DNA from 2 places in the Chryseobacterium sp. G0162 genome. Region 1 is predicted to be linked to the other one. Evidence: riboswitches for the same ligand, from Rfam matches in the RefSeq annotation. Region 1 holds a riboswitch; the other holds the start of a gene.

Region 1 (8,383 bases):
AAGGAATGCTGGTACAGCAATATCTGGCGGATGAATTCCCCTTCAGAATGAACCTTGACAATGAGCTGGAAACATTGGCTCTTTTACAACCTGAAGAATGGAAAGATCACTTTGAATTTCATGGAAGATGTTTCCTTGATGATTCTACAGAGGATGAACGTGTAAAGTTTGTTCAGTTTGCCAAGTCACTGATTAAAGCAGACAATAAGGTTACTGAAGAAGAACACACTTTCTATGTTCTGCTGAAAAACTTATGGGGATTATAATTTCTCCCAAAAACAAAAAAATACCATGAAGAAAATTTACCTAGGATTATTAGTAATGAGTGCATCTACATTTCAATCTCAGAAATTTCCGGATTTGAAAGCTCCTGTTGCAGAAAAGCAGGAACATATCAGAGAAATTCACGGTGATAAGGTCAATGATCCTTATTACTGGATGATCGATTATTTCAAAAAAGGAAAAGATTCTACCAAAGTTGTTGATTATTTAAAAGCTGAAAACACTTATTGGGAAGGCATGATGAAAGATACAGAACCTTTCAGAGAAAAGCTTTTCCAGGAAATGAAAGCCAGAATCAAAGAGAAAGACGAATCGGTTCCGGTTTTTAAAAACGGATATTATTACTATACCCGTACAGAAGCAGGAAAACAGTATTTTAAATATTGTAGAAAAAAAGGCAGCCTTACTGCTCCTGAAGAAATTCTTCTGGATGTAGACCAACAGGCTGAGGGTCACTCTTATTATTCAGCTTCAGGCTTCAGCATCAGTCCGGATAATACGAAAATGATTTATGGTGTGGATGATGTATCCCGAAGACAGTATAAATTATTTTTAAAAGATCTGTCAACAGGAAAAACCGTTGATCTTGGCATTAAAAACACCACAGGATCAGCCACATGGGCGAATGATAACAAAACAATATTTTATACTTCCAAAAACCCTGAAACTCTTTTAACGGAGAAGATTTTCAGACATACTCTGGGAACTGATTCTTCAAAGGATGTCCTTGTATATGAGGAAAAGGATAAAACCAACTATATTGGTGTAGGAAAATCCAAGAATGAGAAATTCATCATGATCTATTCTCAAGCTACTACTTCTTCCGAAACAAGATATCTTGATGCCAATGATGCCAATGGAACATTTAAGGTTTTCCAGCCTAGAATAAAAGATGTCCTGTATGAGGTCACTCCACTGGAAGATAAATTTTTGATCACCACCAATAAGGATGCTCTTAACTTTAAAGTTGTAGAAACTCCTTTAAACAAAACAGGTGTTGAGAACTGGAAAGATTTTATACCCCACAGAAAAGAGGTTCTGATGGAAGGAATTTCCGAGTTTAAAAATTATCTGGTGTTCAGTGAAAGACAAAACGGGCTTGCTCAATTAGTGATTTATGATAGAAAAACAGGTAAAAAAGATTTTCTGAAATTTGATGAAGCTGCTTACACTGTTTATCCATCAGGAAATCCTGAGTATAACACAGATAATTTCCGTTTCGGATATACTTCCATGATTACTCCAAGTTCTCAGTATGAACAAGACTTAAAGACCGGAAAAAGAACTCTTCTGAAACAACAGGAAGTTCTTGGCGGTTATAATAAAGAAAACTATACTACTGAAAGACTTTTTGCCACGGCAAAAGACGGAACTAAGATTCCTATTTCAATTGTTTATAAAAAAGGGTTCAAGAAAGATGGTAACAGTCCGTTATTACTGTATGCTTACGGCTCTTACGGAAGCTCTATGGATGCTACCTTCAACAGCAATCGATTAAGCCTTTTAGACAGAGGTTTTGCCTATGCTATTACTCACATCCGTGGAGGACAGGAAATGGGAAGACAATGGTACGAAGACGGGAAAATGATGAAAAAGAAAAATACATTTACCGACTTTATTGATTCCGGAGAATATCTTGTAAAAGAGAAATACACCTCTCCTAAACACTTATATGCTCAGGGAGGAAGTGCCGGAGGTCTTTTAATGGGAGCTGTAGCTAACATGAGCCCTAACCTATGGAACGGTGTTATTTCACAGGTCCCTTTTGTAGATGTTATTAACACCATGCTTGATACAAGTATTCCTTTAACAACCAACGAATATGACGAATGGGGTAATCCAAACAACAAGGAAGCTTATCTCTATATGAAATCATACTCGCCCTACGAAAATATAGAAAAGAAAAACTATCCGAATCTATTGGTAACAACAGGTCTTCATGATTCTCAGGTGCAATATTTTGAACCTGCAAAATGGGTGGCGAAACTTAGAGATATGAAAACAGATAAAAATGTTTTATTGTTAAAAACAGACATGGATTACGGTCACGGAGGAGCTTCCGGAAGATTTGATTATCTGAAGGATATTGCTTTGGTCTATGCTTTCATGTTTAAATTGGAAGGAATTAATAAATAATCTAAATGAGAAAAATACTAGTCTTGGCTCTGTTTTCCATTGCAATGGGGCTCACTGCACAAAAGAAGGAATACGATCCAAAAGTAATGGGATGTTATAAAGGTTCTGAGGTAAACCAGCAACAAGAAGGGCTTTCAAAATATTGGGTATCATGTAGACTTGAAAAAGGTAAAAGCATCTTAATGTTCGTAGCCATTAATCAGGATGGTGAAGTAATACAGAATACTGAAAACGGTAGCTGGTGGACTAAAGATGGAAAGTACTACGAACTTCATAACACTGATAATGTTACTGATATCTATAATTATAAAGTACTACCTACTGGTGATGTTGAGTTTCAATCTATTGAAACGATGGGTAAAAAAGACACTACCTATACTTTTATTGATACAAAAATAAACGAAGATTAAATAAAAAATAATTATGAGAAGAAAAATAGTTGCAGGCAACTGGAAAATGAACAAAAATGTAATTGATGCACAACAATTAATGATTCAATTGCTAAGCTATAAAAACAACAATGCTACCAACTGTGAGGTTTGGATCGCTCCTCCTTCATTATACTTAATGATGGCTAAAGACATCTTTGAAAAGGATGAGATCGGGGTATTTTCTCAGGACATGAGTGAGCACGAAAGCGGAGCGTACACAGGAGAAATTTCTGCGGATATGCTGGAATCTATCGATGCAACAGGTTCTTTAATCGGTCACTCTGAAAGAAGACAATACCACGGAGAAACAGATTCTCATTGCAACAGAAAGGTAAAATTAGCTTTAGATAGAGGTCTTACTCCAATCTATTGTAACGGAGAAACTCTTGAACAAAGAAAAGGAGGACAACACCTTGAAGTGGTGAAAAACCAGACTGAAGTAGCTCTTTTCACGCTTTCTGCTGAAGAGATCAAAAAAGTAGTTATTGCTTACGAACCGGTTTGGGCTATCGGAACAGGAGAAACAGCAAGTCCGGAGCAAGCTCAGGAAATTCATGCACACATCAGAAATATCATTGCTGCTAAATATGGGCAAGAGGTTGCTGATGAGGTTTCCATCCTTTACGGAGGTTCTGTGAAACCTGATAATGCGAAAGAAATCTTCTCTCAGCCTGATATTGACGGAGGTCTGATTGGAGGTGCTGCTTTGAAATTGGAGGATTTCTCTAAGATTATTGAGGCTTTCAATTAATATTGAGAAGAACAATATATATACAAAAGCCCCTGAGAATTACTTTCAGGGGCTTCTTTTATAGGTTTGGCTAAAGCCAATGGAAAATTTCATGATCATGTAAACGGGCTAAAGCCCGTTTCTATTGAATATATTCTTCAAACATTCAATTTAAAAACTAAAAAATAACCATACAGTTTGTCATTCTGACGAAGGAAGAATCTCTACACAGCTATTCTAAACATTCCGTTTTAGATTCCGACGGAATGACAAAGATTCTGCAAAATAAAACTCTTGGAAGATAATTGTAGGGGCTTTTTTAGGTTTTGGCTAAAGCCAATGGAAATTTCACTGATCATGTAAACGGGCTAAAGCCCGTTTCTATTGAATATATTCTTCAAACATTCAATTTAAAAACTAAAAAATAACCATACAGTTTGTCATTCTGACGAAGGAAGAATCTCTACACAGCTATTCTAAACATTCCGTTTTAGATTCCGACGGAATGACAAAGATTCTGGAAGATCTATTCTTATTAAAACAGGATAAAGTCCATTTCTATTAATCTATACAATAAAAAGCGGCGGGATAAATCCCGCCGCTTTCCGTTAAAAAAATCTAATTATTGAATATCGACTATATACATAGTTCCCTTGTCTACCTTCCCCGTTTTAGGTAGTATCTTCGCTTTAGGATTTCCGTTTCCATCATCTACCACCCCAAAATCATCATCATTGAAAACAGCTAGTTTATTGTTTCCTAAATAAACAATCCCTTCAAATTTATCATGTTCATATCCTAATTTTGCAACCAGATCTGCGGCTATTTTTTTTGAAACAGGTTTAATTCCTGCTTTGGTAAGCTCATCCCATGTACACTGCTCCAGGGCTTTTCCGTTTACCTTCATCCCATCTACCGCTGCAAGGTCGGTTCCGGTTACATCTGTTGCATCACTTAGGTTGATTCTGTATACTTTTTTAATTCCGCCCTGTGTTCCGAAATTACCATCTCTTTCAATGACAAGGAATTCATTATTGCCTAATGCTGTAATATCACAAACCGAATCGGAAGCTCCACCATCTTGTTTATATAGATATTGTTTCGTTTGCCCCGTACTGATATCGAAAGTTACGATTCTCGTTAAGGTTGTATTCGTTGCCAGCGCCTTTGAAGGAACAAACATCATCGATTGTATGGTTCCTACCAGTGTTTTTCCGTCCGGAGTCATACAAAGGCCTTCCATCCCTCTGTTCGCTCTTCTTTTAGCTAACACTGCAGGTAGTTTTCTGTTTCCTGTATTTACCCCAATCGGACTTATTCTTTCTAACTCTACTCCATCAGCGTTATAATGAACGATGTGTGGTCCGTATTCATCAGAAACCCAGAATGTCCCGTCGGGTGCTGCCACAATACTTTCACTGTCTAAACCATATTTATCCGTACCCAGAATATTTCCAGCCGCATCATAAGCCACTTCTCCCGTGCTTCCCATTCCTACAGGATTTGGAAGTCCTGTAATAGGCTGACCGGATGGGTTTTTAAGTTTAATATATTTAATGACTTCCACATTCCCTTCTGCATTAATTTTAAAATGCATTATCGTTGGTGTAAAATTGGGGGTTAAAAACTTTTTCCCACTTAGGTAATCTGTGTTCGGGCCACGGTCTGTAATGACATAAAATTCTCCTTTTCTTGTAGGATGGGCGGCTGCGCCGGATCCAAATCCGCCATTAATAACATCCACTCCGTTTATTGTTGCCATTTTTGAAAACGGAAACTCCTGAGGAAGCTTAGAATAATTAATATCCTGGTTATTTACATTGTTGTCATCATCTTTACTGCATGACCATAATGAAGCCATCATCAAAGCAGATAATAGTAGTTTTTTCATATTAACTTTTATGGCGCGAAAGTATAACTTGATTATAAACTGATCTTAAATGTAATGCTAATTGTATTTTAACAATATAACCTTGAGATGAATTCAATATAAACAATAAAAATTGAAATTTAACTTCGAAAACCCAAAATTAAAACCCAATTCATTATCAATCAATAAAACCCATTATTAAAAATACAATTCAACATCAGAAAAAACTGAACATTGCTATGTAATTCACAAAACAGACATCAAAAATTTATATGATATATTTGCACCGTTTTTAAGGTTGAACACTGTTCACAATAGGGAATCAAGTGAGAATATTATTCAAATCTTGAGCTGTACCCGCAACTGTAAGCTGTTTTTACCTATAGCTATTAATTATACCACTGGATCAACATCCGGGAAGGTTGGCTATAGGATGCGAGCCAGGAGACCTGCCTTAAATACCCATTTAATTTCAGGATGAAAAATCATCCTGTCAATAAATAAGTTTCGGGAATAAAACTTTAATTTAATTATATTATGAGAAAAATCTCTCTTTTTTTCTTACTGCTTTGTATGCAGTTTTTCTTTGCTCAATTCACTGAAAACGACATTAAGTTTTGGGTAGGAACCGGCTCCAAAAAGGCTTACTTCATTGCCGATTTCAATGACACTAATACACCTGCCTCCTATGCGTGGGGCTATCGTTTTGATGGTAATAATTTAATGGCGGAAGACATGATTAATGCGATTGCGGCGGCAGAACCTGCAATAGAGGCTGATATTCCTTCAGGGTTTTTATACAGTTTCGCATACAATAACCATACTCCAAGTACAGATGATTACTGGATTACCTGGTCTGGTCCCAATGCCGGGAATATGTCCAATCAAAATAATGGTGTAGGTTATACTGCTTTAACAGATGGATTGTGGTTTGGTATTACCTATGGTATTGATGAAATCGACACTCCACCATCAGCTCCTGTACCGGCTTACAGCTCCCAATGGTATACCTCATCTCAAATTACCAATTGGATTGGTACAGGAACTAATAAAAGTCTTGTTGTTGTAGATTTTGGAACCAATAACTCTCATGGTGAAGCCAACTCCTTCGTTTTTGGAATTCAATATAATGGCAGTATAACAGCAGCACAGGCTTTACAGCTAATTCAATCCCAAGCTTCATATTTCCATTTCACTTCTGGCAATAATCAAATTTCCAGTCTGTCATTAAATGCCTTCACGGGAAACAACTCTGGAGCAGAAAACTGGAAATTATATACAGGAAAAGATCTTTCCAGCTGGCAGAAAAAGAATGATCTTAGCCAGATACAATTGAGTAACAATAGCTGGTTGGGATTAAGCTTCGGAGAAAGAAGACCTTTCACTCCTACTGAGGCAAGTAACGCTACACTATCCGTCTCTTCTGTAAATAAAAAGGCCTTATTCAATATTTATCCTAATCCAACGAGTGATTTTATTCAGATTGAAAGTTCTGAAAAGGTGAAAGAAGTAAATATTTATTCTTCTTTAGGGCAGAAAGTAATGACTTCACAGGCAACAAAGATTAATCTTAAAGCCTTAAATACCGGAATCTATTGGGTTGAGGTTAAGACGAAAAGTGGCTCTACGGTGCATAAAATTGTGAAGAAGTAGAAAGGGCTATGGTTTGGACCACCCCGTCAAAAATTCTTTGAATTTTTGACACCCCTCCGGAGGAGGGGAATATCACGTCTTCAATTGTTATTTTCGTTATAGCAATTCGTGCATTCGTGGCAAACAAAAAAAACGCATCCAAATTGGATGCGTTTTTCAATATGATTATACAATCAATTATTTTTTTTCTGTAGATCTCTGTAAAACCTCATCTACCATTCCGAAGTTTTTAGCTTCTTCAGAAGTCATCCAGTAATCTCTATCGGAAGATTTCTCTACCCACTCATAAGTCTGTCCTGAATGAAGAGCGATAATATCATAAAGCTCCTGCTTCAATTTCAACATCTCTCTTAAGTTGATTTCCATATCAGAAGCAACTCCCTGAGCTCCTCCTGAAGGCTGGTGAATCATAACTCTTGAGTGTTTAAGTGCAGAACGTTTTCCTTTTTCTCCTGCCACCAATAATACAGCTCCCATTGAAGCAGCTATACCTGTACAGATTGTTGCTACATCCGGCTTAATGATCTGCATAGTGTCGTAAATACCTAATCCTGCATACACACTACCACCAGGAGAATTGATGTAGATTTGAATATCTTTAGAAGGATCTGCACTTTCTAAGAATAAAAGCTGAGCAGTAACGATATTCGCTACCTGATCGTCAATTCCTGTTCCCAAAAAGATAATTCTGTCCATCATCAAACGAGAGAAAACGTCCATCTGAGCAACGTTTAATCTTCTTTCTTCCATGATGTATGGAGTAAGATTCGTTGGTCCATACATTCCCATATACTGATCGGTAACCAGACCGTTGTTTCCTAAATGTTTTACAGAGAAATCTCTGAATTCTTTTTTAATGTCCATATTTATATTATGTATTATTTTAATACTATTTTCAACGTTTAAATTACAATATTTATTCCTAAAATTTTATAGGACTTTTTGTCACAGAATCCGGAACTTTTTTGTCTTTGCCCTATCTTTTTCTATTCCCATAGATTCCTTTGATCGGGGAATATTCAATGATATTACTTAATCTGATGGAAGCCTGTTTCAACAAAGTGATTTTTTTAATCAGCTCATAGTATTTTACTTCATCAGTATTGCTATATTGATCCAGTTCCTTAGCTGTTTCTGTGATCAGATAATCAATATATCTGTATTTATGCAGTAAAACATCACCCTGAATCTGATCTGCCACCTTATCCCCGTAATTAGGCGGATAAATGTTTCTTGAAGCCCAGTTTTCCAGCTCATCCAGTGGCATCAAAGCATCTACAA
Region 2 (8,383 bases), 1.4 Mb from region 1:
GAATGGTGGCATCGAATCTCCGTCTGCCGGAAATGCTCTGTATTTTCCATTATTTAAAAAGGGTAGGGCAATGCGTTGAAGGCTTTCAATATATCCCACATCACTGTATCCTTCCAGATACCCCATAGAAGCTTTCTGGGGAATGATTTCGATGGTATCATTTCCAAGATCATCCACAGCTACTGGCAGAACGATTCTATTATCCGGAAGCTTCAGCATATCCTCTGTTGAATACTTTTGGAGATCCACAGACAATAACAGATCTATACTGACATGAAAATATTTGGATATTTTAACAAGAAGCTCGATAGGAGGTTCTGAAATTCCATTTTCGTATTTAGAATATCTCACTCGGGAGATTGTAAGATCATCAGCTACATTTTGTTGAGAAACCTTTCTCTTGGCTCTCAGAGAGCGTATATTATTTGAAAAAATTGACATTGATAGAAGTATGTCCACAAAAATACGAATTTTGCCTCCTGTTATCAATAATAAAGAAAGCATTTACCACAAAACTTGGAGAATTTTATCATTTGTTAACTATAGACACTAAAATCGACAGATAAAATATCTGTTTTTAATGGCTAATCCCTTGTTTTTATCCTGAAAAAACTCATTTTGACAAATTTTTAATATTAACCCAAAAAAAGTTCGGTTATATTGAAAATATTAACTCTACTATTTAAAATTTGAGATATGTTTTTTAAAATTTAGTAAATCAATCAGATACAAACAAAAACGACATTACTAAAATTATCCATTTATATTAACGAAATATTAAATAATAAAATTGTTTAATTATTTTATTCAAAATAATATAAGTTTATTATTATTTATCATATATTTGTGATGTATTAATCATATAAAATTTTAATCATGAAAAATTTCAAAAAACTAGACAGAAACGAACTAAAATCTATTTCAGGAGAAGGATTACTTGATCCAATTGGAGGATTAATCGGTGGTCTAGGTGGCGTTGTTGGTGGCGTTATCGGAGGAGTAGGTACTATCGTTGGCGGTGTTGTTGGCGGTGTAGGTTCTACAGTAGGTGGTGTTATCGGCGGTGTTGGTACCGTTGTAGGAAACGCTTTATGCCAAACACAGTGTGTCGTTAATGGTGTAATCCACATCAAATTATTAGAGTGTGGTTCTACTTGCTAATCAGCAGCTCCATTAAAAGTTAAAAAAGTATGCCGCTCTTTTCAGAGCGGCTTTTTTATTTTAATAAAAAATAATATCAATAAACATCAATACATACCTATCTATCCTCTAGTTATTTAGCTTTAATTTCATTTATACATCTGTAAATCATTAAAGCAACTTTGTTGCATTAATAAATTTAATTATCTAGATTTGCCTGATAATTAAAGTAACATGCACATGAAAAAGACCCTTTATTTTTTGATGGGAAGCTCTCTTATCTACCCATCACTACTGAAAGCGCAGAAACTTAATCCTGAAAAAAAGAATGTAAAAGACATAGAGTCTATACAAATACAAGGAAAAACGGATTACAACAGTGTAAATATTTCGAGGAAGAAGCTGGATTTTATTCAATCCAATACTTTGGGGGAAACCCTGAGAAAAATCCCAGGTATCCAAAATTCCGGGTATGGCCCTAACTCTGGTGCTCCGGTTATCAGAAGCCTCAGCGGAAATCGTGTAAAAATACTGGAAAACGGAGTTGCAGTAAACGATCTTTCCGGGATAAGCCCAGATTTTAATACTGATATTGAAATGAACAGTGTTCAAAACATTACTGTTTATAAAAACTCCGCATCAGTCCTTTATGGAGGGAAAGGTATTGGAGGAGCTATCGATATTGAAACAGATTATGTTCCCCGTCAATTGCCCAATAAAACAATCAATTTTCGTGGACTCCTTGAGGGCGGAAGTAATAGTGGACAAAAACAGGCATTTTCAGCAAAAGGAGTTATCGCAAAAAACTGGGTATGGACGGTGGGAGCAGCCAACCAAAAACAAGAAATTGTAAGAATTCCCGGAAAATCTAAGGACAGCAGATGTTATGATCCCTCATTAGTAGGCTTCAACAGCATTTTGCAATCTCTTTGCCAGATAGAAGTAGATTCAAGGCACGTACTCAACAAAAGTCTCTTTCCATATATCAGTCAGTTTGCTATAGATCATATGATAGAATACGAACTTTCAGAAGGAGACCTATACACATTCAGTCCTACCTATTATAATCCTTCAGATAGTAAACATTATCCCAACCCAAAGAATCAACTGTATGTTTCCGGTCAGGATCCTGTAAAAGACCGCTATAAAGATGAAGTTAATAATATCAGAGATTACGTTCAAACAAAAGATGGAGAAATCCCCAACAGCCATTCGGAAAGCAATTCTTTTTATGTTGGAACAAGTTATATAGGAAAATCATTCTATGTAGGTGGAGCTTATCAAAACTCTTATTCATATTTTGGTGTTCCTGGCTATACTCTTCCCAAAATGCAGCAGCACACTCACGGAAAGCCTCAACCTAAAATAGAGTACCGACCTATCAATATCAGGAGTTTATCTCATAAAGCAATGTTTGAGTCCGGTTATCAATTTACAGGTTTCCCAATTTCCAGTATCAAATTAAATTATATGGGAGTATTTTCAAAAAACGCTGAACTTATTGATCGCCAGCGGGCCAATCAGTTTGAAGTGAATCAGCATAATGGGCGTTTGGAAATTGTACAACAAAAACTGAAATTCCTCAGTGGAACCACAGGTCTTGACGTTCAATATAGAGATATGACAGGAGATGGGAAACAGAGATACCTACCCAATACGATAAGCCGCGAAATCGGAATATTTACGATGCAGCATCTTGATTTCAACAGTGTTCAACTGGATCTAGGTTATAGGAATGACCATGTTCAGCGCAGAGCAGATACAGATAAAAAATACGTAAGAAGCCGTGGCCTTTCAGGAGGAAACCTCAGCGACAGGGATTTTACGCTTCACCAGCTTCATACTTCAGCACAGTGGAATATCTTTAAAAAAGCTTACTTAAAAGCCCAGTATAATCACTCCGAAAGAGCCCCGGAAGTGAACGAACTTTACGCAGGGAATAATCATTTCGCGATCCTGACGGAAGAAAACGGTGATGACAGACTAGATAAAGAAATAACAAAAACTGTAGAACTGGGAGCCGGAATCAATCTGAAAAATCTTCGTGTATCTGCTAACTGGTACCATACTTCCTATAAAAATTATATTTATCTCGCTCACACCGGAATTTCCCGGGAAGTTTTCCTGGTTAAAGAATGGCGTTCTGATGATACTGAAATCAACGGAGTTGAAGCAGAAGCTGCTTACAAAGTTGATCTTAACAAAATAGGAAAATGGGAAATAGGAGCTTATTATGATCTGGTAAGAAACATCAGTGTTGCAGACAGCTCAATAAGAAAATGGAGCGATGGTGATTATATGCCGAATATGCCTACCAGCCGTTTTGGATTTAATCTTGAAGGTAATATACAGAATTTCAGTATTAATATTGGTTTTGACCATTATTTAAAACAAAAATACTTAGGAAAGAATATTAATCCTGAACTTCCAATGCCTGCATTTTCATTGCTTAATGTCCGCGTTTCCTATAAAGACGATAGCTTAGGAATAGGAAATTTGGAATATTATATCGTAGGAAACAATCTGTTGAATTCTGAAGCAAGGCTTCAAAACTCACAACTAAAGTTCCTAAGTCCGCTACCAGGCATTAATATCTCAGCCGGAATAAAAATAACAATATAATCTATATTTTGGGGCAGAACATTTGTAAAACATAACTATTATTTACTGTGTATGCCCCAATTTTAATTCTTGCAACAGTGTGAAATTCAATGTCTAAATTTTTAACGGATACCTTTTTATAAAGTTATCCCTTGATTATTCTTTACTTCAGCCATTACAAATGTGCTATGGGTACTCCCTATAGAATCTACAGAGCCTAGCTTATTGAATACAAAATCCTGATAATGTTTCATATCCCGAACCTGAACCTTTAATAAGAAATCAAAATCTCCGGAAATATTGTAACATTCTGCCACTTCCTGAATTTCCAGAATTTCTTTTACAAAATCATAACCTACGGACCGATCATGAATTTTTAATTTGATCTGGCAAAACACCGTAAATCCACGATTAAGCTTTTCCGCATCCAGAACCGCCACATATCTTTTCACGAAACCTTCCTGCTCAAGCCTTCTTACCCGCTCAAAAACAGGAGATGGAGATAGATTAACTTCCTTTGCCAGCTCTTTAACTGTCAGTTTTGCGTTGTTCTGAAGCAGTTTCAAGAGTTTTAAATCCTTATCATCGAGTTGTTCCACAGAATATTATTCTTTTAGAGTTTAAAATCATCCAAATTTACAGAATTATATTCTATATAATATAATTTAAAAAGTTTAATTAACCGAATAAATTACTTTTAATTGCTATTATATTCTGTTTTAATAATTTTACACAAAATTAAAATCTTTTATCAGGCTTGATATTGATAAAAGATCAGTTCTTTACAATCTTCATCAAACAGGAAAGGTTTTACTTAAGGTAAATTAATAGGGAATCGTGTGAAAATCACGAACTGTCGCGCAACTGTAAGTAACACACCAAAGGTTTCTGTCCTTGGATATCCACTGCCAAAAGCGGGAAGGATGACAGAAACCGTTACAAGTCAGGAGACCTGCCTTTACTGAATTGACAATGCTTTCGCGATCTGAAGCTTTTGAGTCATACAGATGATATATTGCAGTACATTTTATCTCCGGATGAAGTAGTACCATGCATTTGTATCATTGATTTTCAAATTTTTCTATCCTAGCAAGCATTCCGAAGCATGAAAAGAGCATTTAAAATAAGTTTAATTTAAAATTTGTAAAAATGCAAACTCACATTCTGGGCTACCCGCGTATTGGTAGCAAAAGAGAACTTAAAAAAGCCTGCGAACAATATTGGTCAGGTAAAATTGTTTTGGAAGAACTTCTTACCGTAGGAAGAAACATCTGCAGTCAAAACTGGAACCTTCAGAAAGAAGCCGGAATTGATCTTATTCCATGTAATGATTTTTCTTATTACGATCAGGTTCTGGATATGAGTCTGGTAGTAGGCGCTATTCCAACGCGCTATCATGAAGTAGCCCTGAAAAAAAACAATTCTGAATTGGATCTTTATTTTGCCATGGCAAGAGGATACCAGAAAGATGAATTAGATATCACAGCCATGGAAATGACCAAATGGTTTGATACCAATTATCACTACATCGTTCCTGAATTTTATAAAAACCAGCAATTCAAACTTACTTCAGATAAGATTTTCAATGAATTTGCAGGCGCCAAACAGGCGGGGATCAATGCAAAACCTGTGATTATCGGTCTCGTTTCTTATCTGCTTTTAGGAAAAGAGAAAGAAGAAGGATTTGATAAACTGGATCTTGCCCACAATCTTCTTCCGGTCTATGTTGAGATTATCTCAAAACTACAAAGCCAGGGCGCTCAGTGGATTCAGTTTGATGAACCCTTTTTAGCATTAGATATCAATGAAAAAGCAAAAGAAGTCTATACTTTTGTGTATGCTGAACTTAGAAGACAGTTTCCGAAGCTTACATTCATTGTAACCACTTATTTTGAAGGATTAAAGAATAATTTAGCTCTTGCCACATCACTTCCTGTAAATGTTCTGCATATTGATCTGGTAAGAAATCCTGAACAACTCGAAGATGTTCTTCATTCTATTCCTGAACACCTGAGTCTGTCTCTTGGAATCGTAGACGGAAGAAACATCTGGAAAAATGATTACGAAAACTCTCTATCCTTTATTAAAAAAGCAACCGAAACACTGGGATCTGAAAGAGTTTTAATCGCTCCGTCATGCTCCCTGCTTCATTCACCATGTGATTTAGACTTTGAAACCAGCCTTAATGCTGAAATCAAAAACTGGCTCGCTTTCGCAAAACAAAAAGTAAAAGAAGTGGTTACCCTGAAAGAATTAGCTTCAGAAACTTCTGATGAGAATATTCTTCAGGATTTTGAAGAAAATAAAAAAGCGGTTTCAGATAGAAAAACATCTTCATTGATCCATAATGAAAATGTAAAACTCAGAGCGAATGCCGTGACTGAGAAAGATTCACAAAGAAAAAATTCTTTCCATATCCGTAAAGAAGAGCAACAAAAAGCATTGCAGCTTCCTTTATTTCCCACTACAACCATCGGATCATTTCCACAGACAGCAGAAGTAAGAACCTGGAGGGCAAAATTCAAAAAAGGAGAACTGACTACAGAACAATATGATGCTCTATTAAAAGAAGAAACCCAAAGAACCATCCGTTGGCAGGAAAGTATCGGAATAGACGTTCTTGTACATGGAGAATATGAACGTAATGATATGGTGGAATATTTCGGAGAGCAACTGAAAGGATTTACCTTTACTAAAAACGGCTGGGTACAAAGCTATGGAAGCCGTTGCGTAAAACCTCCGATCATCTTCGGAGATGTTTCCAGACCTGAACCTATGACCGTATACTGGTCTCAATATGCTCAGTCTCAAACCAATCAATGGGTAAAAGGAATGTTAACAGGTCCTGTAACCATATTACAATGGTCATTTGTACGCGATGATCAGCCCCGTTCTGAAACTTGTAAACAGATTGCTCTTGCCATTCGTGATGAAGTTCAGGATCTGGAAAAGGCAGGCATCAGAATTATTCAGATTGATGAACCAGCTATCCGTGAAGGCCTTCCATTGAGGAAAACAGAATGGCAAAATTACCTGAAATGGGCTGTAGAGGCATTTAAAATATCAGCAAGTGGAGTAGAAGACGCTACCCAGATTCATACTCATATGTGTTATTCAGAATTTAATGATATCATTAAGAATATCGCAGATATGGATGCGGATGTGATTACGATAGAATGTTCAAGATCTCAAATGGAGCTTCTACATGCTTTTGCAGATTTCAAATATCCTAATGAAATCGGTCCCGGAGTTTATGACATTCATTCTCCGAGAGTTCCTTCGAAGCAAGAAATGATTGAACTGCTGAAAAAAGCACAGGATGTAATTCCTGCTCATCAGCTTTGGGTAAATCCTGACTGTGGATTGAAAACCAGACATTGGGAAGAAACAGAAAAAGCTTTAATTGCTATGGTTGCTGCTGCTAAAGAAGCGTCTGTAGAATATGCATCTTAACTATTTTCAACCTCATAGAAAATCAAAAAAGCATCCGATTTGGATGCTTTTTGGTTATCATATAAATTTCTTTTACCAAATTATAATCCCATATGTAAAATAGGATATTCTTTACCCTGATTATCTAATGCTGATCTATCAAGAACACGGAATCCGATATATTGATAGAAGCCCACGGCCTGAGCATTTTGTTCATTCACATCTACTTTATTTACGTTTAGATGATTGATTCCATACTGAATCAGTTTTTTACCAATCCCTTTACCACGATAATCGTTATGAATAAACAGCATTTCAAGATTTCCTTCAGCAATTCCCATAAATCCAACTAAAGTTCCATTTTCTTCAAACCCTAATAAAATAACATGTTCAAAATAACCGGGAATCTCTTTTTTATAATAATTAAAATCTTCCTCTTTCAGAAAATCATGGGTATTGAGTACAGAACTTTCCCAGATTTTCATTAGCAGAGGATAATCTATTTCATGTATTTCTCTTATCATAGTCGTAAATTTTGAGTAGCAAAAATCGTATTTTTTACCTCTCAACCACTGAACCTGGGTTAAAAAATCCGTTTCCGTATTCTGCTTAATGCTTGTGGAGTAATCCCTAAATAAGAAGCAATATCCTTTAATGGAATACAATTGAAAGTATTTCCAAATTCTTCCATCATCTGTAAATAATACTGTTCGGGAGTGTATTTTATCAGGTCGATATTTCTATTCAAAAGCTTATTCAACAATCTGGCTGTCAGATTTTCAAAGACTGCTTTCAAACCAGGAATCGCTTCATATAGCCTGATAGCCTGTTCCTGATTAATCCTATATATTTCACAATCTGTAATGGTCTGCACATTAAAAGTTGACTTTTCCTGGAGGGTAAATGAAATATTAGACAAAGAAAAGGAGCCTTCCTTACAAAACCAGAAGGTTTGTTCCTCACCTTTATGATTTAAGGTCCAGCAACGTGCTATACCATTGAAAATAAAATAACTGTATTTCTCTAATTCACCTTCCTGAATAAGAAATGTGTTCTTTTTAACCCATATTCGTTCAAAAAACTGGTCAAAAAGCTCAGATTCAGCTGTATTAAATGTATTGAGATCAACATTGAACTCTTTGAATAATTTTTCTAAAAGCATTCTTTAAAAATGATAAAAAGCTTTTAACCAGATAGGAGATGAATATTG

Evidence for each region. A riboswitch is a leader RNA that binds a small molecule or an ion and turns the genes downstream of it on or off. The one in region 1 is predicted to bind cobalamin.
Region 2: it holds a riboswitch for cobalamin, as region 1 does, so the genes downstream of both, metE (5-methyltetrahydropteroyltriglutamate--homocysteine S-methyltransferase) here and EG344_RS04360 (T9SS type A sorting domain-containing protein) in region 1, are expected to answer to the same signal.

The regions. Positions count from the first base shown of each region.
Region 1 is NZ_CP033922.1:943,179-951,561, forward strand. Features, by position in the region: gene EG344_RS04335 (TerB family tellurite resistance protein) at 1-266, shown strand, start outside; gene EG344_RS04340 (S9 family peptidase) at 292-2,418, shown strand; gene EG344_RS04345 (hypothetical protein) at 2,424-2,828, shown strand; gene tpiA (triose-phosphate isomerase) at 2,842-3,600, shown strand; gene EG344_RS04355 (esterase-like activity of phytase family protein) at 4,202-5,470, opposite strand; cobalamin riboswitch at 5,728-5,921, shown strand; gene EG344_RS04360 (T9SS type A sorting domain-containing protein) at 5,987-7,102, shown strand; gene clpP (ATP-dependent Clp endopeptidase proteolytic subunit ClpP) at 7,280-7,966, opposite strand; gene dnaG (DNA primase) at 8,079-8,383, opposite strand, start outside.
Region 2 is NZ_CP033922.1:4,863,164-4,871,546, reverse strand. Features, by position in the region: gene EG344_RS21825 (XRE family transcriptional regulator) at 1-441, opposite strand, end outside; gene EG344_RS24100 (bacteriocin-like protein) at 877-1,161, shown strand; gene EG344_RS21815 (TonB-dependent receptor) at 1,381-3,762, shown strand; gene EG344_RS21810 (Lrp/AsnC family transcriptional regulator) at 3,879-4,340, opposite strand; cobalamin riboswitch at 4,530-4,716, shown strand; gene metE (5-methyltetrahydropteroyltriglutamate--homocysteine S-methyltransferase) at 4,891-7,194, shown strand; gene EG344_RS21800 (GNAT family N-acetyltransferase) at 7,275-7,697, opposite strand; gene EG344_RS21795 (Crp/Fnr family transcriptional regulator) at 7,757-8,335, opposite strand.